DNA from 3 places in the Bacillus sp. es.036 genome. Region 1 is predicted to be linked to each of the others. Evidence: riboswitches for the same ligand, from Rfam matches in the RefSeq annotation. Region 1 holds a riboswitch; each other region holds the start of a gene.

Region 1 (8,380 bases):
GAATTAGAATTTTCTGCGCTTAGTCAAAATGAATCTTTCGCTCGTGTAACGGTTGCTGCTTTTATTGCTCAGCTTGATCCTACTGTCGATGAATTAACCGAGATCAAAACTGTTGTTTCAGAGGCTGTTACGAATGCCATTATTCATGGATATGAGCAAAACGGAGAAGAAAAGGTTTATATTTCTGTGGAGTTAAATGACGATACGGTTAATTTAACGATTCGTGATCATGGTGTTGGTATTCTAGACCTTGAGGAGGCAAGACAGCCACTATATACCTCAAAGCCTGAATTAGAAAGATCAGGTATGGGATTCACAATTATGGAAAATTTTATGGATGAGGTTAAAGTGGAATCGGCTAGTGGACAGGGAACAACGATTCACTTAATGAAGTACCTATCAAAAAATAAAGCGTTATGTAATTAAGGGGACCTGCATATGGACGTGGAGGTTAGAAAAGGGAAGCAGTCGCAACTAAAGCCTGATGAAGTGAAGGAATTGATCAAACACAGCCAGGATGGAGACCAGGCAGCGCGAGATCTTATTGTTGAAAAGAATATGCGCCTCGTTTGGTCAGTTGTACAACGATTTCTAAATAGAGGGTATGAAGCGGATGATCTCTTTCAGATCGGGTGTATCGGTCTGCTAAAGTCTGTTGATAAATTTGATTTAAGTTACGATGTTAAATTCTCCACATATGCAGTTCCGATGATTATCGGAGAAATCCAGCGTTTTATACGTGATGATGGGACTGTGAAAGTGAGTCGGTCTCTTAAAGAAACGGGAAATAAAGTACGGAAAGCAAAAGATGAGCTATCCAAAACCCTTGGAAGAACGCCAACAGTAAATGAAATTGCAGAACGAATCGAGGTCACACCAGAAGAGGTTGTTCTGGCTCAAGAAGCGGTACGAGCTCCTTCTTCCATACACGAAACTGTTTATGAAAACGATGGAGATCCAATTACACTTTTAGATCAAATTGCTGATAACACGGACACAGCCTGGTTTGATAAATTAGCTCTAAAGGAAGCACTTCAGTATCTTGATACGAGAGAAAGGTTAATCGTTTATTTAAGGTACTACAAAGATCAAACCCAGTCTGAAGTAGCGGAACGCCTTGGCATTTCTCAAGTTCAAGTTTCGAGATTAGAAAAGAAGATTTTAAAACAAATAAAAGAACAGATGAGTAAATAACTCATCTGTTCTTTTTGTGTTTAAAAAGAGAAGTGATAAGAATGAATGTCCAATTCGCTTTAGGGAATTAATGGTACTTATGTAGCACGAGAATGAGAGTGATTTGGTAGAAACATACTATAACCAATATGCCCCTTGAATAAGGAGGTGGAGGACCATGGAAAATGAGATGATCTATCTTCGACTAAGGCAGAAGAAGAAGGTCCCCCCAAATAAAGAACTTTTGATTGGAGATATTGCCCAGTTAATAGGAGAAGACAAGAATTGTGCCAAAGTAGAAAAAATCCCCATTTATCAGGTAACAAAAGAAGATAAAAATTTGGTTGTTATCGATGTAATGAAAGTGATAACAGCAATCCAAAAAGTGATGAATCATATTGAGGTTCAAGTTGTTGGTCCTACACAAACAATTGTTGAAGTTCAATATCCTAAGAAAAAACTAGCACCTGTTTATTTTGTGTTTATCTGGTTTTTATTATTTATTGGGGCTGCTCTCGCAATCATGAACTTCCACGAAGATGTCAGCATGAGAGAAGTGCATCAACAGATTTATAAAATTGTGACTGGAATTGATAATCCCAAGCCCTTGCTTCTGCAAGTGCCCTATTCATTTGGTCTCGGAATCGGGATGGTTCTCTTCTTTAACCATCTTTTTAAAAAGCGATTTAATGAAGAGCCAAGTCCTTTGGAAGTAGAAATGTTTAATTACCAACAAGATCTTGACCAATATGTCATTGTCCATGAAAACGATGAGAATGGTCATAACAAACCATGAATGCTCAGTTTCTACTCGTTATGCTTATTGGTTTTGCGGAAGGAATTGCTGTAGGAGCTGGGTTCGTTGCTTTTCTTTCGGTTCTTGGTATTATTCCCCGTCTTACACAGCTATCAAAGACTCTACATCTTATTCGCTTTTACGAATGGGGAATTATTATTGGGGCTATTGTATCAAGCTGGTTATCTTTACGAAACCCAACTTTAAACCTCCCTAAATTTGTAGTTATCCCAATTGGACTTGGAGCGGGAGTGTTTATTGGTATGTTAGCGGCTGCCTTAACGGAAGTTTTAAACGTTCTTCCTATACTAACGAAACGAATTGGATTTATCGATAAGATCTTGCTTTTACTAATGGCCATTGTGTTAGGAAAGGTTTTCGGATCATTGTTTCATTGGACAATTTTTGTAAATGGAGGTTTAAAATAATGGCAAATTCGTTGAACGACCAGAAACAATATACAAAAAATATTAAAACTTATCAGCCAAAACCGCCTTATTTATTAAATGTGGTGAAAGCATTTGTTGTAGGAGGATTTATTTGTATGTTTGGCCAGGGCGTACAGAATTTTTATATGAACGTCTTTAACTTTTCAGAAGAAAATGCAGGAAATCCAACGGTTGCCACACTTATCCTTATCGCGGCGCTTTTAACTGCTTTTGGTTGGTATGACAAAATTGGACAATTTGCAGGTGCAGGTTCTGCGGTACCTGTAACGGGTTTTGCAAATTCAATTACAAGCGCAGCTCTTGAACATAAAAGTGAGGGCATTGTACTTGGAATTGCAACGAACATGTTCAAACTTGCTGGTTCGGTCATCGTGTTTGGTGTTGTTGCAGCATACATTGTCGGCATACTCAGAATGCTCTTTAAAGCGCTGATATAAGGAGAGAATTGTTATGAAGTCAGGAAAACAAACTTGGGAGTTCTCTACTGTTTTTTTGCAGTCTGTAGGGACAGCGGTTGGTCCTAAAGAAGCTGAGGGGCCGTTTGGAGATTCGTTTGATGTCACGTATAGTAACCTTCATTGTGACCAGGATAATTGGGAATTGGCAGAAAGAAAGTTATTAGAGGATGCGGTAGAAAGTTGTTTATCAAAAAAGGAATTAACCCACAGTGATGTTGACATTTTTGTGGCAGGTGATTTGTTGAATCAAATTGTTAGTGCTACTTATACAGCTAGAACAAATCAAATTCCTTTTCTTGGCGTTTTTGGAGCATGTTCTACCTCGATGGAATCTCTAGCCATTGCTTCATCGTTAGTAGAAGGTGGATTTGCTAATAAAGCTATTGCGGGAGTAAGTAGTCATAATGCAACAGCAGAAAGGCAATTTCGATACCCAACAGAATATGGTGGTCAAAAGCCTGGAACGGCTACCTCGACTGTTACAGGTGCAGGTGCCGCATTAATTAGTCAAGAACCATCGGATATAAGAATTTCCGCAGCAACAATTGGTCGAGTGGTGGATTGGGGAATAAAGGATCCATTTGATATGGGGAGTGCAATGGCGCCAGCTGCAGCAGATACACTAGCGACTCACTTTACGGATTTAAATATTGAACCTTCAGCGTATGATCTTATCGTTACCGGTGACTTATCATCTGTAGGAGCTCCGATTGTAAGAGATTTGTTAAGTGAAAAAGGATTTGACATTACTAACAATCATAATGATTGCGGGCTGATGATTTACCGACCAGATCAAAAAGAAGTATTTGCTGGTGGAAGTGGGTGTGCTTGTTCTGCCGTCGTCACATATGGTCACCTTATTGACCTTCTAAAAAAGGGGAATTATAACAAAATTCTTGTTACAGCAACAGGATGTTTGCATAGTCCCGTAATGGTTCAGCAAAAAGAATCAATGCCTGCTATTGCTCACGCGGTCGTATTTGAACGAGTTGGAGGTGTGGAATAGTGGAATATTTTATCGCTTTTGCAGTCGGTGGTGGTATTTGTGTCATCGGTCAATTATTACTTGATATTTTCAGATTAACTCCAGCTCACGTCATGTCTTCTTTTGTAGTAGCAGGAGCCGTGCTCGATGGATTTGGGATTTATGATCGCCTCATTGAATTTGCTGGAGCTGGTGCGACTGTACCTATTACTAGCTTTGGTCATTCACTTCTCCATGGCGCTATGCAACAAGGGGAAGAACACGGCTTCATTGGCATTGCAATGGGAATCTTTCAATTAACCTCTGCAGGTATTTCTTCTGCAATTGTTTTTGGATTTATTGTAGCCATTTTATTTAAACCAAAGGGGTGAAAATCATGAAAAAGCGGCGGGTGATCTTCGTCACTGACGGAGACCTTTATGCACAAAAAGCAATAGAAAAAGTAGCTTCAGATATTGGAGGAAGATGCATTAGTCAATCTGCCGGAAATCCTACCCCGCTTGCTGGTTACGAAATTATCGCTCTTATTAAAGAAGCTCCTCATGATCCAGTTTTTGTTATGTTCGATGATAGTGGATTTCCGGGTGAAGGATATGGGGAACTTGCTATGCAATCTGTTGCTGAAGATGAAAGCATTGAATTACTTGGAGCTATTGCAGTCGCATCCAGAACTCATTTTTCAGAATGGACGAGGGTAGATGTCTCCATTGATCGTGACGGAGAATTGACACATTATGGAGTGGACAAAAATGGATTTGCAGATATGGAGGCGGGGAGAATAGATGGCGACACGGTGTCAATCTTAGATAAATTAAACCTTCCCATTATTATAGGTGTCGGTGATATAGGTAAAATGTCGGGTTATGATGATCCGGAAGTTGGTTCGCCTATAACATTGAAAGCCGTTCAAATTCTGCTAGAAAGGAGCGGTTTTTATGACCACTAAAATCGATAATAAACAAAAAATATTTAAAAAGATTAAAGAAAACGAAGAATTTTTAAAGAAATCAATCGGAATTGGAAAAAGTTTTGATGTAGGAGTTCGAAAACTTAAGATCCTTAACAAAGAAGTTCAGTTTTACTATTGTACAGGGCTTTGTGACACATCCATCATTGTAGAAATTATGCGAGAGCTGATGGAGGTTGATGATCATCATCGATTAACGGTTAAATTTGAGCAGGTGATACATAATCATTTGCCACATCAGCAGGTCACAGAGGTTGAAACGTTCGATGAAGTCGTCGACCAGGTTTTATCTGGATTAATTGCAGTTTTTATGGAAGGCGAAGAAATCGCTTATATTATTGATGTTCGAAAGTATCCAGGTAGAACGCCACAGGAGCCAGATACAGAGAAAGTTATTAGAGGTTCACGTGATGGTTTTACTGAAAACATCATTGAAAATACGGCCTTAACTAGACGCCGTATACGAGATGGTCGATTACGGAATGAAATTTTTCAAGTTGGAGAACGGTCTAAAACAGACGTATGTATTACCTATATTCAAGATGTGGCCAATCCAAATTTGGTTGAAATTATAAAAAAGAAATTAAAAGAAATTAACATTGATGGTATTCCAATGGCCGATAAAACGGTAGAAGAGTTTCTTGTGCACCAGGCAGGTAACCCTTTTCCACTTGTGCGATATACGGAAAGGCCTGATGTTGCCGCTACTCATTTACTTGAAGGGCACGTGTTAATCATCGTAGACACTTCACCAAGCGTTATTATAACACCAACTACTTTTTTTCATCATGTTCAACATGCTGAAGAATATCGAGAAGCCCCTTTACCAGGCGCGTTTTTAAGATGGGTCCGATTTGGTGGGATGTTAGCTGCGCTACTCTTGCTACCTCTGTGGTTATTAGCCGTATATGAACCGCAGTTACTGCCTAAAACGATCGACTTTATCGGTCCGAACGATGAAACAAATGTGCCGATATTTGTTCAAATTATTCTTGCTGAAGTAGGGATCGAAACGCTGAGGATGGCTGCTATACACACGCCAACGCCACTTTCCACTGCCATGGGATTAATTGCAGCCGTGTTGATCGGACAGATTGCCATTGATGTCGGATTATTCGTTCCAGAAGTTATCCTATATGTTTCGATTGCTGCAATAGGATCATATGCAACACCAAGTTATGAATTATCGATTGCAAATAAACTTGTAAGGCTTCTACTTTTATTCCTTGTATTTTTCTTTCGAGTGCCGGGATATATGATTGGAATTACGGCAATCATTTTATTTCTTGTTGCGTTAAAACCTTTAAACACCCCCTACTTATGGCCGTTTATTCCTTTTAATCCTAAAGCCTTTATTCAAGTGTTGATTCGTGTATCAGTTCCGCTCACTAAACTACGTCCAAGCATTACAGAATCACAAAATGAAACGAAGCAACCAGACAAACCACTTGCCGAATCTTAAAAAGTATGATAATTTATTTCTTAATTGAATAGACCTCATTGAATGTAATGGGGATAGAGGCGCAAAGCGAATGAGTATGGTGTCGGAGCATAGAATGGAATGCGAGGATGATATCAGAAAGGTCAATTTGCCGAAGTGAGAAAAGAGCCATACTTTTCTTGCTGGGCTGCTGCTGAACAAGTTGCAGACTGTCACTGAAAGAGGAATTTTTTCGGTGGTGAGCTAATCCAACTCGTGAGGATACGGAGAAAACAGCCAATGTATCTATAAAGTTGGCTGTTTTTCTTATTTTGTGGAGGGTTGCTCGCATTCATATCAGCGAGAGGGGAGAAATGATTGTGAATTTATACGGAACGTCAGCAATTTCAGAAGAAGGCCATTTATCAGTTGGAGGCGTTGATACAATAAAATTAAGTGAAAAATACGGGACGGCCTTATACGTTTATGATGTAGCGATGATTAGAGAGAAAGCGCGAGCATTTCGAAATGCTTTTGAACAGGAGAAGGTCAACTACCAAGTAGCCTATGCTAGTAAAGCATTCTCTTGTATGGCAATGATTCAACTTGCTGAAGAAGAAGGCTTAAGTCTTGATGTGGTTTCAGGTGGAGAACTCTATACAGCTTTAAAAGCAGGGTTTCCGGTAGAACGGATTCACTTTCATGGAAATAACAAAAGCGAAGCGGAAATTCGAATGGCGTTAGATGCAAAAATAGGGTGTTTTGTTGTGGATAACTTTTATGAGCTAACGTTACTTGAACAATTAGCGGAAGAGAAAAATGTGGTTGCAAATGTGCTTTTGCGTATTACTCCTGGAATTGAAGCACATACTCATGACTATATCTTAACTGGACAGGAAGATTCAAAATTTGGTTTTGATTTACAAAGTGGTCAAGTGGAACAAGCGGTTGTTCAAGCAACAAGCATGAAAGCTATTCACCTTCTTGGTCTTCATTGTCACATTGGTTCTCAAATCTTTGAAACGAATGGTTTTGTAATGGCTATTGAGAAAATCTATCGTTATCTTGCTACGTGGTTTGAACTCTATGGGTATGAGCCAGAAGTTCTGAACCTAGGTGGAGGGTTTGGAATTCGGTATACTGAAGAAGATCATCCACTCCCAGTTGGAGACTATATCGAGGCAATGGTTAATGCTGTAAGAGCTCAGTTAGGTAATGAAATGAGAATCCCAGAAATTTGGATTGAGCCAGGACGTTCACTCGTTGGAGAAGCTGGCTTGACGTTATATACAGTAGGATCACACAAGAAAGTGCCAGAACTTCGTCATTATCTTGCAGTAGATGGAGGAATGACGGATAATCTGCGACCGGCCCTTTATCAAGCAAAGTATGAAGCAACGATTGCAAATCGCATGAATGAGCCGAAAGAACATGTTTATTCAGTTGCAGGAAAATGTTGTGAGTCAGGTGACATGTTAATCTGGGATTGCACATTACAGCGCGCCATAGCAGGAGATACGATGGCTGTATTTTCAACGGGGGCGTACGGGTATTCTATGGCAAATAACTATAACAGACTACCTCGACCAGCGGTGGTTTTTGTAGAAAATGGAGAAGCACAACTTGTCGTGAAGAGAGAATCTTTTGAGGATTTAATTCGTCATGACCTTCCATTAAAACAAGCGATTATTTCAAAATAACTTTGTAATAGTAGAAATGATAGGGAACAGCTTAAGTATGTGCTATAATGAAAGAGCTTTGAAGAAAATTGTTAGTGCAGGAGGATTTATTTATGAAAAAAGGAACAATTGCATTTGATAATGGAGAAACAATTGAAATTGAGTTTTACCCGGAAGCAGCACCGAATACCGTTGCTAACTTTGAAAAGCTTGCTAACGAAGGTTTTTACAATGGTGTAAACTTTCACCGTGTTATCCCAGGTTTCGTAGCACAGGGGGGAGACCCAACAGGATCTGGAATGGGCGGACCAGGCTATTCGATCGATTGTGAAACAGAAGGAAACCCTCATAAGCACGTAGCTGGTTCATTGTCTATGGCTCATGCAGGTAAAAATACAGGTGGAAGCCAGTTTTTCCTTGTTCATGAACCTCAGCCTCACCTTGACGGTGTTC
Region 2 (8,380 bases), 890 kb from region 1:
TGAATAGAATTCCAACCAGAATGGCGAACCCTGCGACAGCCCAGCCGCTATAAAGGATAAAGCCGTTTGAGTAACCTTCATAGTTACCAGTAGGCGTATCAAATTGACGAAGAAGATTCGTTTTAAACAGATCAAACATCATGTATCCAAGTACTAGCGGAGTAATGACACCAAGACAAGCTTTCCACCAGTACTTCAGCGAAATATCTGAAATGCCATTTGCATGTGATTCAAGCGTATTAAGCTCACGAAGCACCCAAGCCACTACAACTACTTCTACAAGACCAACAAATGCAATACCGAACTGGTTAATGAAGTAATCCGCTGCATCTAAGAAGAACAAGCCGCCTTGAGTCGCAAATAAAATTGAGATAATGGAAGAAATTCCTCCACCAATTAATACAGCTTTTGTACGAGAAATTCCAAACTTCTCGGAAACCCCTGCAACGTACGTTTCTGAAATGGAAATAAGTGAAGACAATCCAGCAAGAACAAGTGATGCAAAAAACAGGAATCCAAACAAACCGTTCAATGCTGGGAACTCATTAATAATTTGCGGGAAGACAACGAAAGCTAGTCCTACGCCACCGCTTACTACTTCACCAACGCTTAATCCTTGCTGTTGTGCCATAAAACCTAGTGCAGAGAACACACCAATACCAGCAAGTAGTTCGAACGCTGAGTTACCAAAACCAGTAATAAAGGCGTTATTCGTAATATCTGATTTCTTAGGTAAGTAACTAGAATAAGTAATCATAATAGCAAAAGCAATCGATAAACTAAAGAAGATTTGTCCATAGGCAGCAACCCATACACTACCAGATGTTATGCTGTCAAAATTCGGTGTAAAGAAAGCATTTAGCCCTTCAGCAGCACCAGGAAGCGTCACTGCTCGGATGACAATAATTAAGAAAAGAACAATTAAAGTAGGAATGAAAATTTTATTTGCACGCTCAATTCCTTTTTTAACACCGGCAAGAAGAACGCCTAATGTGATAATCCATACAGCAATTAACGGAAGAAATACGCCTGGTACGATACTACCTGTTTGTCCAGGATCAACCGTCAATTTCAAATAGTCATTAAAAAGGAACGCTTCTGTATCTGAACCCCAGCTCTGGTTAAAAGAAAAATAGCTATACGAGATCGCCCACGCAATAATAACGGCGTAGTATGTCGAGATAACAAAGGCAACAATAACGCCCCACCAGCCAAGCCATTCCATCTTTTTATTCATTCTAAAGAATGAAAGTGGCGCTGATCCACGGAACTTATGCCCTATTGTAAATTCAAGAATTAAAATTGGGATTCCAGCTGTTAGTAATGCAAATAAATAAGGTATAAAAAATGCCCCGCCACCATTGTCATAAGCAACAGCCGGAAATCTCCAAATGTTTCCTAGACCTATTGCTGATCCAACTGCGGCTAAAATAAATCCAGCCCTCGTTCCCCATTGCGCACGATTTTCCAAATGAATTACCCCCTTAAACAAATTAAACCCTTTTCACTATAAGCCCCCTTCCAGAAAAAGGTTAAGACTTTTAAGTAAATTCAGATTATTTTGTTTATAGTATATCTAGTACGTATGGCCTTGTCAAAACAATCTTTTTTCTTTTTTTGGTATGAATCGTTCAATTTTTCATGGAAATCTCTCTATTTTTGTGTAAAAACATAAAAAAACAGGAGGAAATACCTCCTGTTTCATTATTATTTTGCCGCTTCAACCGGTCTGTTGGCATATTTTGTTTTCAGGATAAAAGCGAGAATTCCAAAGAAAATGGCTGTTACAATGAATCCAATAATCACACTACCTGTAAATCCTAAAACAAGGTAGCCAAGCAATGATATTCCTGCTACGAGCAAGGCATAAGGCAACTGAGTCATCACATGATCGATATGATGGCTTCCTGCCCCTGTGGAAGAAAGAATGGTTGTATCTGAGATCGGTGAACAATGATCACCGAATACAGCTCCGGCAAGGACAGCTGCAAGAACTGGCAGCATGTAAGTAGGATCGGTTGCCGCAGCAATCTCCCCCGCGATTGGAAGCATGATGCCAAATGTTCCCCATGACGTACCTGTTGCAAAGGCCATTACTCCTGCAAGCAAGAATAATATGGCAGGCAAGAAGCCGATCATAATGTGGTCATTTACTAGACCTGCAAGATACTTTCCTGTTCCAAGACTTCCAATAATCTCAATTAGCGTCCACGCAAAGAAAAGAATGTATACCGCCGGAAGCATTGACTTAATTCCTTCCCATATTCCTTTACCAAGCACGGCACCGCCCATTCGTTTCATAAAGAAGAAAATGAGAGATGTTGCAAGCCCAATTAATCCACCATATAGAAGCGATGCGGCAACATCCGTGTTTTCAAAAATCGACAAAGCGGTTACTGCTGTATCTGTTCCGCTCACCGCCTGAATGCCTGTGATAATCATAAACGCCACAGTTCCTGCAATCAGCATGATGATCGGCCATGCAAGATCTGCTACTTTTCCTTTTTTACTTTCAGGAAGACCCGTTGTTTGACCAGGTACGGCACCTTGATTGGGATCGAGAACCTCTCCAGTCTTCTGGGCACGATCTTCATGAACCTTCATTGCTTTTAAGTTGATATCAAAATAACTCACAAAGAAAACCATGGCTAGAGCAAAGAGAGCGTATAAGTTCATTGGAATCATTCTGATAAACGCTTCTAATGCGCCAACGCCTGTAATACTATGTGTTGCTAGTACGCCACCAATAAGTGCGATAATATAAGCACCCCAGCTTGAAATCGGGGAAATAATACACATCGGTGCTGCTGTGGAGTCAATAATATAAGCAAGTTTTGCCCTTGATACATTATGCCTGTCCGTAATCGGTCGACTCACATTACCAACGGCTAGCGAATTAAAGTAATCATCAATAAAAATAATAATACCAAATACGGCTGTTACAAGCTGTGCGCCAACTCTTGTTTTGACGCGTTTCATCGCCCATTCACCAAAGGCACGACTTCCACCTGACATCGAGATAAAGGCTGTCATCATTCCTAATAAAAGTAAGAAGAAAATAATGTACATGTTCCAAGTATTTAAGCCACCGCTCTCGGAATCAATAAAAATCCCTTTCACGATTGTATAAATTTCATTTAATGATCCTGGCACACTCCAATTGTTGATCATAAGTGCACCAAGAATAATGCCCACTCCAAGTGAAGGAAGCACTTTCCTTGTCACCACTACCATTAGCAAAGCTATGAGCGGTGGAATAATGGATAGAATTGAATTCTCCATGAATATCCTCCTAATAAATAAATGATTGTTATGCAAACCGGAATGGACGCCTACCCCTCAGCCGCTTGTTTCTGAACGCAAAAAAGCGAGCAATGATAGGATTGGTCCTATCATTGCTCGCTTCACCGAGTCAATGTTAAGTGTCCACCCCGATCAGTAGTTCTCCATTACAAGTTAGACTCATAATGACAGTTCGACACTTTTTCAATGCCGCCCCAACATAAATAATGTGACCGTTATTTATGCTTCGGCAGATCTCCCTTTCGATGCTGATCATTGGTGTCATTCTCCCAACACGTACTCATGAGGATCTGCTCCTCTACCTCATCGTATAAGATAAGGAACAATATTAAGTTCAGTTTTAAAGTATACCTTACTTTCTCTCATCCTGCAATTGTAGATTATTCCATATCATCAATTTGAATAGATGGAGTAGGTAACCCACCTTCTGAACCATTGTTATAGAAGTTTGGTACTTCACCTGGAATAATCGTTAACAAAACGGGAATATCCGTCGTCACCACATCAGAATCCGTAGCAAATGGGATAACGATTTTTACTTTCACTTCAATGTGAACCCGAATGTCGACAGAAATATTATTAATACCAACTGGTTCAATTGTACTTTTATAATCAGACTTCACTTCACCGATCGCTGTGAAACGCACAGGAACTTTTGGTCCCATATTGGCAAGTAACGTGTTATCAAACGCCTGACCAATTGGAATATAATGAATGATCCCATTATCCAACGATGTTTGATCATCCACTTCAAGCTCCACACCATTTTGTTCCGCCCAGTAATCTAACGTTCCGTCTTCCACACTTTTTAGAAATCGCTGTACTTTTTCCGTTGATTGCGCAAGCACCTGAGTAACTGCCCTTTGATTGATCTGAACTCGCACCAACTTTCCTTCATTGTCAGTCACTTCTTTTATTAACGAATCTTGATAATTATCTACTTCTTCAGCCATCTTCTGATTAATGGCTTCGTTAATCGCTATTGTTGCGATCCGATTCGTCTCGGTACGGGCAATTTCAATCAGTGTAGGCTTTATTCCTTTTTCAACGATCCATAGCCCCTGGACCGTCATAAAAATGAATAGTAGGAAGGAGATGACAAACACATAACGAAAGGGAAGCGGCCCCTTTCTAAAGAATTTTCTACGAGTTCGAAACAACATGAACCCTCCCTTCTCTTCCTCATGTATATGCCATGAAAGAGAGAAGTATGGACAATTTCTCCAGAATGCTACTTCCCTAGTAATGTGATTTTTTTAATACCAAAGAAAAAAGCCTAAGCAAATTGGCTACGGCTTTTTTCACATCATCTTAAGCATGGCATCTCTGCCCTTTGTGCCGATCTTAATGCCTCGCGCTTCTGCTTCAAGCGTAACAGATTCAAGTGGGGCATCAAGCAGCTGATCAATCGACCTTACGCCTACAGCTCTTCCTGCAATAATCTTCCGGTCACTTAACTTCTCATTAAGCAAGGCAATATCCAGTGCGCCGCACATGATATAGCCATTTTCATTCATGACCGCTAGAAAATTTGTTTTTGGAAGCTGCATACTAACTGCTGTAAACGGATGACCATCAATCATGATTGGTGTCATAGTGATCACGTCATTCCCGCCTCCTGACCTGAATGAATATCACTATATCTATATGAAACCAACAGCATGTTTGACATCATACGTGCAAAGTTTTAATGCCTATTCTCAAGACGCCAGGCAAGAAGATCACGAAGCATTTCAGGAAGATAATACTTCTTCTTTGCGTGCTTCATTTGTGGATAGAATTTACCAAACGTGAACATATCAGCTGTGGCCACGGCATATTCTTGGTCAGATATGAGTGGATGACCATTATGAAGAACGTCAGTGACATGACGAAGTCCGTCTTCCATCTCAACCGTCGTCACTTCAAGACCGTCGAATGCCATGATCCCCATCACTTCTCCTCTGAATCCTAGTCCTTTAAAACTTAAGTTCACGATTTCATCTGACATGGCGTGGGAAATGATTTCGCGTAACTCACTTCCTCTTAAGATCACTTTACAAGGGTTTACGGGATGAGGACAAATACGGTGGAGATCTTCTCGTGAGACGTGACCTTCTGATAATCCATCAAGAAGCATACCTGCATTAATCATGCCAATATCTGCATGACACCATTCTCGAAGGGCAGCGGCTAATTCATCCGCTAAAACCGACCGTTGAAACCACTCAGATTCAAGAGGTTGCTCAAGTCGACAGACAACTTCTTCTAGCATCGATTGCGCTTCTATACTTAATCGTTGAATCATTTCAAAAGTTGGACGATCTTCTTTCCGATTTCGAACTGAAATCGCATAAGCCTCTTTATCCGTAATCTCCCTTGTGTCCATATCGATGCAAACGGTCACTTCTCCAACGTAATTCCCGTTTTTGCCTGCCTGTGTAATGAGCGTGTCCTCTACAAGCATCCCATGCTTCAATACATGATGGGTATGAGCACCGATAATAATATCAATGCCATTCATCTCTCGTGCCATTTGTTCGTCATTGCCTAGTCCCATATGAGACATCAGCACGACAACATCTGATTGTTGACGAACTTCATCAATCATAGCTTGTAGAAAATCATATGGCGAATCGATTTTCCAACCTAATAGCGAGTAAAATTGCTCATACGGAATCGTAACGCCAATGATCCCCACTTTCACACCATTTAACTCATGAATTTTATAAGGGGCCGCCCATGCGGGTCTTGTGCCATCTTGATGATAGAGATTCGCCACAAGCACCTCAAAACTAGCTTCAGTATACAGCGCTTCAAGCTCTTTTTTTGAAAACGTAATGCCCTCATTATTGCCAATTGTGGCGTAGTCGTATTGAAGATCATTCAACAGCTGAACGTTGCCCTTTCCAACCATTCCCTCAGTCATTGGATGCACCTTGTCAGAATGGTCCCCTAAATCGAGAAGGAGGTAGGGTGTGCCTTGAAGCTCGTGCATGCGCTTCTTCTCTTTGAGATAAGACGACACCTTGGACCAGTTTTCGAAATGACTGTGAAGATCGTTCGTATAATAAAATTGTAATGTTCTAGAAGTCAAGACACTCTTCCTTTCTTACCCCATCGTTCCCTGCCAGATAAGCCGGACACCGACTATAATTAACATCCATCTTAAAATCACAACGATGGTTTTGTCCGAAAGTTTCTGGTTAATAAACGAGCCGCACTTTGCTCCAATCCAGGCCCCTGGAATTAATCCGAGTAGTAAAAACCACTGAATGTTACCAAGCGCTAAATGCGTCAGGGTACCTGTTATACTTGAAAGAAATATCATAAACATCGAGGTCGCAACCGCAACTGTTGTCGGAAATCCAAATAAGAGAATCATCGCCGGTACCATGAGAGACCCGCCACCTATTCCAAAAAGACCGGAAATGACGCCAACAACGAACGAAACTATCACAGCTGCAAGAGCAGAAAAGGTATAGTTTACTTGCACTCCATCTGAATCCGTATACGAGCGTTGAAATTGCCCATTCAACTTCATCGGACGTAAACGGTTCCTTACCATTAATAATATGGAAACAAGCACCATAAATACCCCAAAATAAATGGAAAAATAATCAACCTGTATAAATTTATTCAGCCATGCCCCCAGAATCGCTCCTGGACCACTGCCTAGAAAAAAAAGAGCGCCACTTTTATAATCCACGCTTTTCTTTTTCATATATGCGAGGGTAGAAGAAAGGCCTATGGCGACGAGGACAACGATTGAGCTTCCGACAATTTTTTGTGGTGATAAGACTGGAAGCCAATTTGTGTACTGGTCAATAATGAGAAGCACAGGGACGATAATAATGCCCCCGCCAAGACCTACTAGGCTACCAATCGTACCAGCAGCTAGACCAATGATAAATAACAGTATCCACATCAGCATTGTATAGCTCCTTACAGGTCAAAAAGATCAAGTTGCTTAGGATTTAAATTCGTATACTCAATTCCAAGCATTTGAATCATCCACTTTGCATTATTAGCAGCGTGACCACCTGAGTTATTGTTAAATAAAATAAACACATCTTTGCATTCTTTTTCTAATTCTAGGATTCGCTCTTTCCATTCAAGCAATTCTTCTTCATTATAATCATACAGGTAACGCACTTCTCGCCAGTTATGACGATTCCCTGGGTTCGTCCATCCATTCGTATTTCTTCCGTGAAGACGCACAAGAACGTGATCCTTATGTATGGTTTCCATCACTAATGGAACGGATCCTTCTCCTGCCTGAGGTTCATCGCATATGGTATGAATAAATCCTTCCGCTTCTAGAAAGCTCAGCGTCTTCTCACGAAATGCTTCATGATACCAAGACTGATGCCGAAATTCGACAGCACATGGAATGTCTCCCATCCGCTCTTTGCAGTCTCTCAAGATGTTCACATTTTCTTTGTTCACGTCAAACCATGGTGGAAATTGAAATAGCACCATCGCAAGCTTTCCTGCTTTTTGAAGCGGGCGAAGCGATTCCTTATACGCTTGAAACATTTCATCACGCGACTCAAAAGGAATATCTCCTCTTTGATGACCCGTCATTCCCTGATAAGCTTTCACAACAAAACGAAAGCCCTCTGGCGTTTCATCAGCCCATTTTTGAAAGTTTCTAGCCGGTTGCACCGCATAAAAAGACGAATCGACTTCAACAGTAGGAAAGTGTGAACCATATATCGAAAGTTTTTCATTGCTTTTTACACCTGGTGGGTATAGATCATCATGATCGCCCCATCCTGTTACACCTATGTAAATCATGCAATACTTCCTCTCTTCATTGATTCTCTTACTTTATTCTCATATCATTACCCGAAAATAGCAAGGGAAAATCCCCTCTACTATTTCAAGATAACGTCAATCGTGCCCACTTTGAAGCCGATCTAATAGAAAAAAACGAACCGGAAAATCCGGTTCGTTGGGAATGGAATTTTAACCGATTGAACCTTCCATCTCAAATTTAATGAGACGGTTCATTTCAACAGCATATTCCATAGGTAGTTCTTTCGTAAATGGCTCGATGAAGCCCATTACGATCATTTCAGTTGCTTCTTCTTCA
Region 3 (8,380 bases), 440 kb from region 1:
TACTATCATATCGGACAATGTCTTGCACCTTGCGTTAACGACATTACGAAGGAACAAAACAAAGAAATGATTGAAGGCATTACCCGCTTTTTAAACGGTGGTCATCAAGAAGTAAAAGAAGATATCGAACGAAAAATGATGACTGCTTCAGAAAACATGGATTTCGAGCGAGCAAAAGAGTTCCGAGATTTAATGTTTCATATCGATAAAGTAATGGAAGTTCAAAAAATCCAATCCAATGATGGCATCGATCGAGATATATTCGGCTATAGCTTTGACAAAGGATGGATGTGTGTCCAAGTTTTCTTTGTACGACAGGGGAAATTAATTGAAAGAGATGTTTCGCTTTTTCCTTTCTATAATGACGCTGAAGAAGATTTCTTAACCTATATCGGTCAGTTCTACCTTCAGCAAAATCATCCTAAACCGAAAGAGGTTTTACTTCCTCAGCAGGTAAATGCTCAGATGGTTGAAGAACTTCTTCAAATTCCTGTTCTTCAACCTAAGCGCGGAAAGAAAAAAGAGCTTGTAGAGCTTACGATGAAAAATGCAACCATTGCACTTAATGAGAAATTCTCATTAATCGAACGGGATGAAAAGAGAACGATTGATGCTATTGAAAATTTGGGCGATCAGCTCGGTATAGACGCACCTCTTCGAATTGAAGCTTTTGATAACTCAAATATCCAGGGAACCAACCCCGTCTCAGCGATGGTGGTGTTTATTGATGGAAAACCAAAGAAAAATGAATATCGAAAGTATAAAATAAGAACGGTTGATGGTCCAAATGATGTAGGATCAATGAAGGAAGTTGTTAGAAGAAGATATTCGAGAGTGTTAAAGGAAAGTGGACCACTCCCTGATTTAATTATCATTGATGGCGGTATTGCTCAAATACAAGCAGCAAAAGACGTCCTTGAGAATGAGCTTAGTCTTGAAATTCCGGTTTGCTCTCTTACTAAAGATGAGAAACATAAAACGTCTCACCTTCTTATTGGTGATCCTCCACAGGGTGTATTCTTGCCAAGAAATAGCCAAGAATTCTATCTTTTACAGCGAATTCAGGATGAAGTGCATCGGTTTGCTATTACATTTCATCGGCAGCTTCGAGGTAAATCAATGCTTAAATCAAGCCTTGATGACATCCCAGGTATAGGCGAGAAAAGAAAAAAGAAGTTGTTGAATCATTTTGGATCCATTAAAAGGATGAAAGAAGCAACTGCAGAAGATCTTCATAATGCCGGATTACCAATGAATGTAGCGGAGGAAGTTGTGGCTCGATTTGAAAATCAATCAAATTAATTTTCAAGAACATCTTGCGGCATTCACGTAAGTTCGTTATAATGAGTGAAATTTAATAGTTCCACACTTCGAAAGTTGAAGTGATGGTAGAGGCGCAAAAACCATTAGTAAGCTTACGGGAGAGTGTTAAGACTCGTTGATCGTAGTTGAAAGGGGAATTTGCCGAAGTGGAAAGGCGCTTATCCGTCTGAAACTGGATCTGTATTGAATAAATGCAGAGCTGTCATCCAATACCTACCCGGGAATTGGATGGAGAACTATCTCACATAGGGACGTTTTCTTGGATTTGTTATGAAAACAACAGTGAGGTTTTTCTCATTGTTGTTTTTTTATACTTTAATAGCGAAAAGAAACATTAAAGTATATAAAAAAACAGAGGCATCGCTTTTTATTGGCGAAGCAATTTATCCATTTCGACTCTTAAATTCGTGAGTATGAGTAAGATGCGAGTAAAACGCATAGGGATAACCAAGCTGTATGAAAGAAAGGATGGAGAGAGTGGGACTACGTGTATTGAAATTCGGAGGTACGTCTGTTGGAGATGTAGACAAAATTAAAAATGTTTCCAAAAGACTAATGGAAGCTGTAAACAATGGAGACGAGGTTGTAGCAGTTGTTTCCGCGATGGGGAAAACAACGGATGAACTTGTGGGGTTATCAAAAGGAATTACTTCTAAACCATCTCCAAGAGAGCTTGATATGCTCCTCACGACTGGTGAACAGGTGACAACAGCACTTCTTTCAATGGCCTTAAATGAAGAAGGATACGATGCTATTTCACTAACAGGCTGGCAGGCTGGAATTAAAACCGAAACGTTTCATGGTAATGCAAGAATTCTTGATATAGATGCTTCCCGGATGAATCAACACCTTGCTGAAGGGAAAATCGTGATTGTTGCAGGATTCCAAGGACTAACAGATACATCTGACATTGCAACGCTTGGCCGCGGTGGTTCTGATACAACAGCTGTCGCAATTGCAGCCGCTCTTAAGGCAGATCGTTGTGAAATCTATACGGATGTAGATGGCGTATATACGACCGATCCTCGCTACGTAAAAGGTGCAAGAAAGCTTTCTACCATTTCATACGATGAAATGCTTGAGCTAGCCAATCTTGGAGCTGGTGTTCTGCATCCGAGAGCGGTAGAATTCGCAAAAAACTACAATATTCTGCTCGAGGTACGCTCGAGTTTTACAAATGAACCTGGAACGCTAATTGAGGAGGTCGTATCAATGGAACAAAATTTGGTGGTTAGAGGTCTTGCTTTTGAAAGTAATGTTACAAAAATAACAATTTCAGGTTTACCGAATGAGCTTACAACGCTCCCATCTCTATTTTCATCCCTTGCTTCAAATGGCATTAACGTAGATGTGATCATTCAAAGCACAGGAGAGAAAAATACAACGAGCATCTCGTTTTCAATTGAAACTGCTTCTCTCGAGTTAACGCTAGATGTCCTTCGTCGTATCAAAGTGAAACTTCCTTATGAACATATTTATCATGAATCAGATCTAGCTAAAGTATCAATAGTCGGATCTGGTATGATTTCAAATCCAGGCGTTGCCGCACAGATGTTTGAGGTGCTTGCTGAACATGGAATTGAAATGAAGATGGTAAGCACATCAGAAATCAAAGTATCAACGATCGTCCCAGAAGAAAAAATGATTTATGCAATTGAGTCACTACATGACAAATTCCAGTTAGATGAGAGAACACCTGTTAATCAAATGTAATCGAAAAGGAGACCACGCCGTGGTCTCCTTTTTATCAATCAAATCTGATCTTTCGGGTCCCATTTTACTGTGAATTGAATGTCATTCTTTTTATCAATTTCATAGGCCTCAGCAATGCAATGGAGCATGTTTTGATATTGTTCAGCAAGAAAGCCTGCCTCTAGTTGATAACAGGCAATACGACTTGTTTTTTTTCGTTCTGTGATGAGTTCTGAATGAAGATCGAACGTTATTTCATTCTTTTTTTCTTGTACAATTGATAATCGCCCCCAACCAGCACGCTGAAAAAACTCTTCAATCTCTTCTCGTGTGGAGAGAGGGAACTGTCTGGCCATTTCTTTTCCAGTCCAATATAAAACAGCAGGCTGCTCACTTCCAAGAAGTTCAGGAATAAGAATTTCTCGGTAGAATTCATACCCAAAAGCAGTTGTTTCTAGTTCATGGCTGTAATCAATCGAGTTTGTACGCTTCTTAAACATAAATTCCTCCCAGCTTTTCTACTAAATTATTATAACGTTTAATAGTAAAATCCTCCATAGCATAAACGATAGAATTTACAACAAAGGAAGCGTATTCAATAGATAGAAATAAAAGTCTTGCAAAGCAATTTTGAAAACTCAAAATGTACGCGTTTTCTTGACGGTCCTAAATGATGGGAGTACAATGGGTATGTCACAATATAATCGACAGAAAGCGATGATTTCTGTGCATGCAAAGACTTCTTTAATAGAAAAAATGCACTGGCAGATGGTAGCTTAACAACTTAAAAGGGGGACACACAAAACATGGCCGCAAGTCGAGACTTTGTAAGCCGAAAATTGCATTCGCTTCTAGGAGTAATTCCACTCGGACTCTTCGTTATTCAGCATTTAACAGTTAACTATTTTGCAACAAGAGGGCCCGAAGCATTTAATGACGCAGCTCACTTTATGGAGAGTCTTCCATACAGGTATGTGCTCGAAATTTTTGTCATTTTCTTACCGCTCTTATTTCATGCGATTTACGGTGTTTATATCGCATTTCAATCCAAAAATAACGTTAGTCGCTACGGCTATCTACGTAACTGGATGTTTTACTTGCAGCGGATCTCAGGCGTGGTCGTATTAATCTTTGTAACATGGCACGTCTGGCAAACGAGATTACAGGCCGCAATGGGAGCTGAAGTGAACTACCAAATGATGGTTGATATCTTATCAAATCCAGCCATGATGATCTTTTATATTATCGGTGTACTTGGTACAGTATTCCACTTCGCCAATGGCTTATGGTCATTCTTCGTAAGCTGGGGCTTTACAGTAACACCTAAATCACAGCGTGTGATGACTTATGTCACAATGATTATTTTCGTTGCACTTTCAGTAGTAGGCATGCGCGCATTGTTTGCATTTGTGTAAGAAAGTGAACTGTCTTCACCACGTCTGATACATAATTTTTCAGACAGAGCCAGCATTTAAGGGGGAACCGTTCTTATGAGTAAAGGTAAATTAGTGATAGTTGGAGGCGGCCTAGCAGGATTAATGGCAACCATCAAAGCTGCTGAAGCAGGAATGAACGTGGATCTACTTTCCATCGTTCCAGTTAAACGATCTCACTCTGTATGTGCACAGGGGGGGATAAATGGGGCTGTTAATACAAAAGGGGAAGGTGACTCTCCCTGGGAACATTTTGACGACACTGTCTATGGAGGAGACTTTCTTGCAAATCAGCCTCCTGTAAAAGCAATGTGTGATGCGGCACCAGGTATTATTCATTTAATGGATCGAATGGGTGTTATGTTCAACCGTACACCTGAAGGTCTTCTTGATTTCCGCCGCTTTGGTGGTACACAGCATCACCGTACTGCGTTTGCGGGTGCTACGACTGGTCAGCAGCTTCTTTATGCGCTAGATGAACAAGTGCGTCGTCATGAAGTAGCAGGACTTGTTACGAAGTATGAAGGATGGGAGTTCTTATCAGCTATTCTCGACGATGATGGTGTTTGTCGCGGTGTGGTTGGTGAAAATTTAACGACTTCGGAAATCCGAAGCTTTGAAGCTGATGCGGTTATTATGGCGACAGGTGGACCGGGTATTATTTTCGGTAAGAGTACAAACTCAGTAATTAATACTGGATCTGCAGCTGGAGCGCTCTATCAGCAAGGAGCGATTTATTCAAATGGTGAATTTATTCAAATTCATCCAACTGCAATCCCAGGTGATGATAAACTTCGTCTCATGAGTGAGTCTGCACGTGGAGAAGGTGGCCGTGTATGGACTTATAAAGATGGGAAGCCATGGTATTTCCTTGAAGAAAAGTACCCGGCTTATGGTAACCTTGTTCCGCGAGATATTGCGACAAGAGAAATCTTCGATGTTTGTGTTAGTCAAAAGCTTGGAATTAATGGGGAAAACATGGTTTACCTTGATCTTTCTCACAAAGATTCGAAAGAGCTAGATGTTAAACTTGGCGGTATTATTGAAATCTATGAAAAATTCATGGGAGATGATCCACGCAAAGTACCTATGAAAATATTCCCAGCTGTTCACTATTCAATGGGTGGACTATGGGTTGATTTTAATCAGCAGACAAATATTCCAGGATTGTTTGCAGCTGGGGAATGTGACTATTCTCAACATGGTGGTAATCGTCTTGGAGCAAATTCTCTTCTATCATCTATTTATGGTGGAATGGTTGCAGGTCCGAATGCAGTTGATTACATTAATGGACTAGAATCAACGGTGGAAGATCTTTCTTCTTCTCTATTTGAGAAACACCAACAAGAAGAGCAAGCTAAACAAGATGCGATTATGAAGATGGATGGAACAGAAAATGCTTATCAAATTCATAAAGAGCTTGGCGAATGGATGACTGCCAACGTTACAGTAGTGCGTAATAATGATAAGTTGAAAGAAACGGATGAAAAGATCCAAGAATTGATGGAGCGTTACGAGAATATCAATATTAATGATACGTCCAAATGGAGTAATCAAGGGGCTTCGTTCACTCGACAGCTTTCAAACATGCTGCAGTTAGCACGAGTGATTACAATCGGTGCTTTAAATCGTAACGAAAGTCGTGGAGCACATTACAAGCCTGATTTCCCTGAACGTAATGATGAAGAGTGGTTGAAAACAACCATGGCGAAATACGATGCAGTTAACAACAAACCAGAGTTTTACTACGAAGAAGTAGATACATCATTAATTACACCTCGTAAACGTGATTATTCTAAGAAGAAAGCGGGGAATAAATGATGAGTGAAAAGAAAACCGTTACTCTTAAAATAAAAAGGCAGGATGGCCCTGATTCTGCGTCGTATGAAGAAACGTTTACAATTCCATATCGTCAAAACATGAACGTGATTTCTGCTTTAATGGAAATACGTCGTAATCCTGTTAATGCGAATGGTGAGAAAACAACTCCAGTTATTTGGGAAATGGGGTGTCTTGAAGAAGTTTGTGGAGCTTGTTCAATGGTGATTAACGGTAAACCACGCCAATCTTGTACAGCTCTTTTAGATCAACTTGAACAGCCGATTCGTTTGGCTCCAATGACAACATTCCCTGTCGTGCGTGATTTGGCAGTCGACCGAAGTAGAATGTTTGATGCGCTTAAGAAAGTAAAAGCCTGGATTCCGATCGATGGAACTTATGATCTTGGTCCGGGTCCAAGAATGCCAGAGAACAAACGTCAGTGGGCTTATGAGCTATCAAAATGTATGACTTGCGGTGTTTGCCTTGAAGCATGTCCGAACGTAAACAGCCGTTCTGAATTTATTGGACCGGCGGCTGTATCTCAAGTACGCTTATTTAACGCCCACCCAACAGGTGCGATGAACAAAGAGGAACGTCTTGAAGGTTTAATGGGAGATGGGGGCCTCGCAAATTGCGGTAACTCGCAAAACTGTGTGCAGTCCTGTCCGAAGGGCATTCCATTAACAACTTCTATTGCTGCAATGAATCGAGCGACTTCACTCCAAACATTTAAAAACTTCTTTGGAAGTGATCACTAAAAAAGATCCCCTTTTGGGGATCTTTTTTGATGAAGATAGTTGTGGATGTATGCATCTCCTTTTACTTACGATATTTCTCAGGAAATGATGAACAAGAGCGAAGGTTGTCATATTGGTTTTATTAAAGATATCAGGTTGAAAATGTGAATAAATGTAACACGTATGATAGAAATTCATATATTGTATGGACTATATGATTTCAGTTGAAGTAGCTTTGTTGCCCTATCGAGGAGGGTGGAATGTTGAAAGGGAACCACTACCGACCAAAGCCACTATTAACCAAAAGAGAAAGAGAAGTTTTCGAACTACTTGTTCAAGACAAAACAACAAGAGAAATTGCAGAAGAACTGTTTATTAGCGAAAAAACAGTTCGAAACCACATTTCGAACACGATGCAAAAGCTTGGAGTAAAGGGGCGTTCTCAGGCTGTTGTTGAATTGCTTCGACTGGGAGAGTTAGAAATTTAGTTGAACCGGCTTAATAAAGCCGGTTTTTCCTATTAAGTTTAGAGATTTGTTAGATTGTTATTAAACTATACTAAGATAACGGTATAGATAAATTTTCGTGGGTCGTTTTCAATAACTAAAGGTAGCTTATCGATTTAGAGGCACTTGTAAATATAGAGACTGCAATAATAACGACAGAAAAGAAATATAATCCGTAAAGGTGAAAAATATTCCCAAAACGTTTATGATGGAGGGAAGACGATCGATTGGAACGTTTTCTCATTGACGAAATACCTGTAATTTACTATCATTAGTACGTTCATAATCACAAATGAAACCGGTTTAATGAGGGGAACTTGAACATGAATGGTGGATTTGAAATTAAAAAAATTCTGAATAACAACGTCGTTATTGCTATTTCTGACCAAAATACTGAGGTAGTATTAACTGGGAAAGGTATCGGATTTAATCAGAAACAGGGCGAAAGGCTCGATGAATCAAAAGTAGACAAGTATTTTGTTCTTATCGATAAGCATGAGCAAGAACAATACAAATTATTGGTACCGAATGTTTCGGAATCTTTTATTGCCATTATGAATGATTCGATATCTTTGATTGAAGATAAATTAGATTCTCAACTTGATGAACATATTCATGTGTCATTAACAGACCATCTTTCTTTTGCAATTAAACGTCTTCGTCAAGGCCTAGATGTAAAATATCCTTTTTTGGTAGAAACGCAAACGATGTATCCAAAAGAATATACAGTTGCTGAAGAAGTGATTCAGCACATTAACCATAAGCTAGATGTCGCTCTTCCAGATGGAGAAATCGGCTTTGTTGCACTGCATATCCATAGCGCCATTACAAATCGTAGTGTTGGAAAGCTTAATAAATATTCAGCTTT

The links. A riboswitch is a leader RNA that binds a small molecule or an ion and turns the genes downstream of it on or off. The one in region 1 is predicted to bind lysine.
Region 2: linked by a shared signal. The riboswitch ahead of ATG70_RS13755 (Na+/H+ antiporter NhaC family protein) and the one ahead of lysA (diaminopimelate decarboxylase) in region 1 are both predicted to bind lysine.
Region 3: linked by a shared signal. The riboswitch ahead of ATG70_RS11585 (aspartate kinase) and the one ahead of lysA (diaminopimelate decarboxylase) in region 1 are both predicted to bind lysine.

Annotation. Positions count from the first base shown of each region.
Region 1 is NZ_PDIZ01000001.1:1,812,615-1,820,994, reverse strand. Features, by position in the region: gene spoIIAB (anti-sigma F factor) at 1-426, shown strand, start outside; gene sigF (RNA polymerase sporulation sigma factor SigF) at 439-1,194, shown strand; gene ATG70_RS09320 (stage V sporulation protein AA) at 1,352-1,969, shown strand; gene ATG70_RS09315 (stage V sporulation protein AB) at 1,966-2,397, shown strand; gene spoVAC (stage V sporulation protein AC) at 2,397-2,855, shown strand; gene spoVAD (stage V sporulation protein AD) at 2,869-3,882, shown strand; gene spoVAE (stage V sporulation protein AE) at 3,882-4,232, shown strand; gene ATG70_RS09295 (stage V sporulation protein AE) at 4,238-4,807, shown strand; gene ATG70_RS09290 (spore germination protein) at 4,797-6,290, shown strand; lysine riboswitch at 6,337-6,523, shown strand; gene lysA (diaminopimelate decarboxylase) at 6,623-7,948, shown strand; gene ATG70_RS09280 (peptidylprolyl isomerase) at 8,041-8,380, shown strand, end outside.
Region 2 is NZ_PDIZ01000001.1:2,699,823-2,708,202, forward strand. Features, by position in the region: gene ATG70_RS13750 (sodium-dependent transporter) at 1-1,471, opposite strand, end outside; gene ATG70_RS13755 (Na+/H+ antiporter NhaC family protein) at 1,708-3,282, opposite strand; lysine riboswitch at 3,432-3,612, opposite strand; gene yunB (sporulation protein YunB) at 3,684-4,463, opposite strand; gene ATG70_RS13765 (YunC family protein) at 4,605-4,907, opposite strand; gene ATG70_RS13770 (bifunctional metallophosphatase/5'-nucleotidase) at 4,991-6,379, opposite strand; gene ATG70_RS13775 (sulfite exporter TauE/SafE family protein) at 6,395-7,216, opposite strand; gene ATG70_RS13780 (DUF72 domain-containing protein) at 7,228-8,082, opposite strand; gene sufB (Fe-S cluster assembly protein SufB) at 8,254-8,380, opposite strand, start outside.
Region 3 is NZ_PDIZ01000001.1:2,248,278-2,256,657, reverse strand. Features, by position in the region: gene uvrC (excinuclease ABC subunit UvrC) at 1-1,302, shown strand, start outside; lysine riboswitch at 1,382-1,570, shown strand; gene ATG70_RS11585 (aspartate kinase) at 1,801-3,036, shown strand; gene ATG70_RS11580 (YslB family protein) at 3,075-3,515, opposite strand; gene ATG70_RS11575 (succinate dehydrogenase cytochrome b558 subunit) at 3,822-4,430, shown strand; gene sdhA (succinate dehydrogenase flavoprotein subunit) at 4,506-6,269, shown strand; gene sdhB (succinate dehydrogenase iron-sulfur subunit) at 6,269-7,027, shown strand; gene ATG70_RS11560 (helix-turn-helix domain-containing protein) at 7,267-7,494, shown strand; gene glcT (glucose PTS transporter transcription antiterminator GlcT) at 7,836-8,380, shown strand, end outside.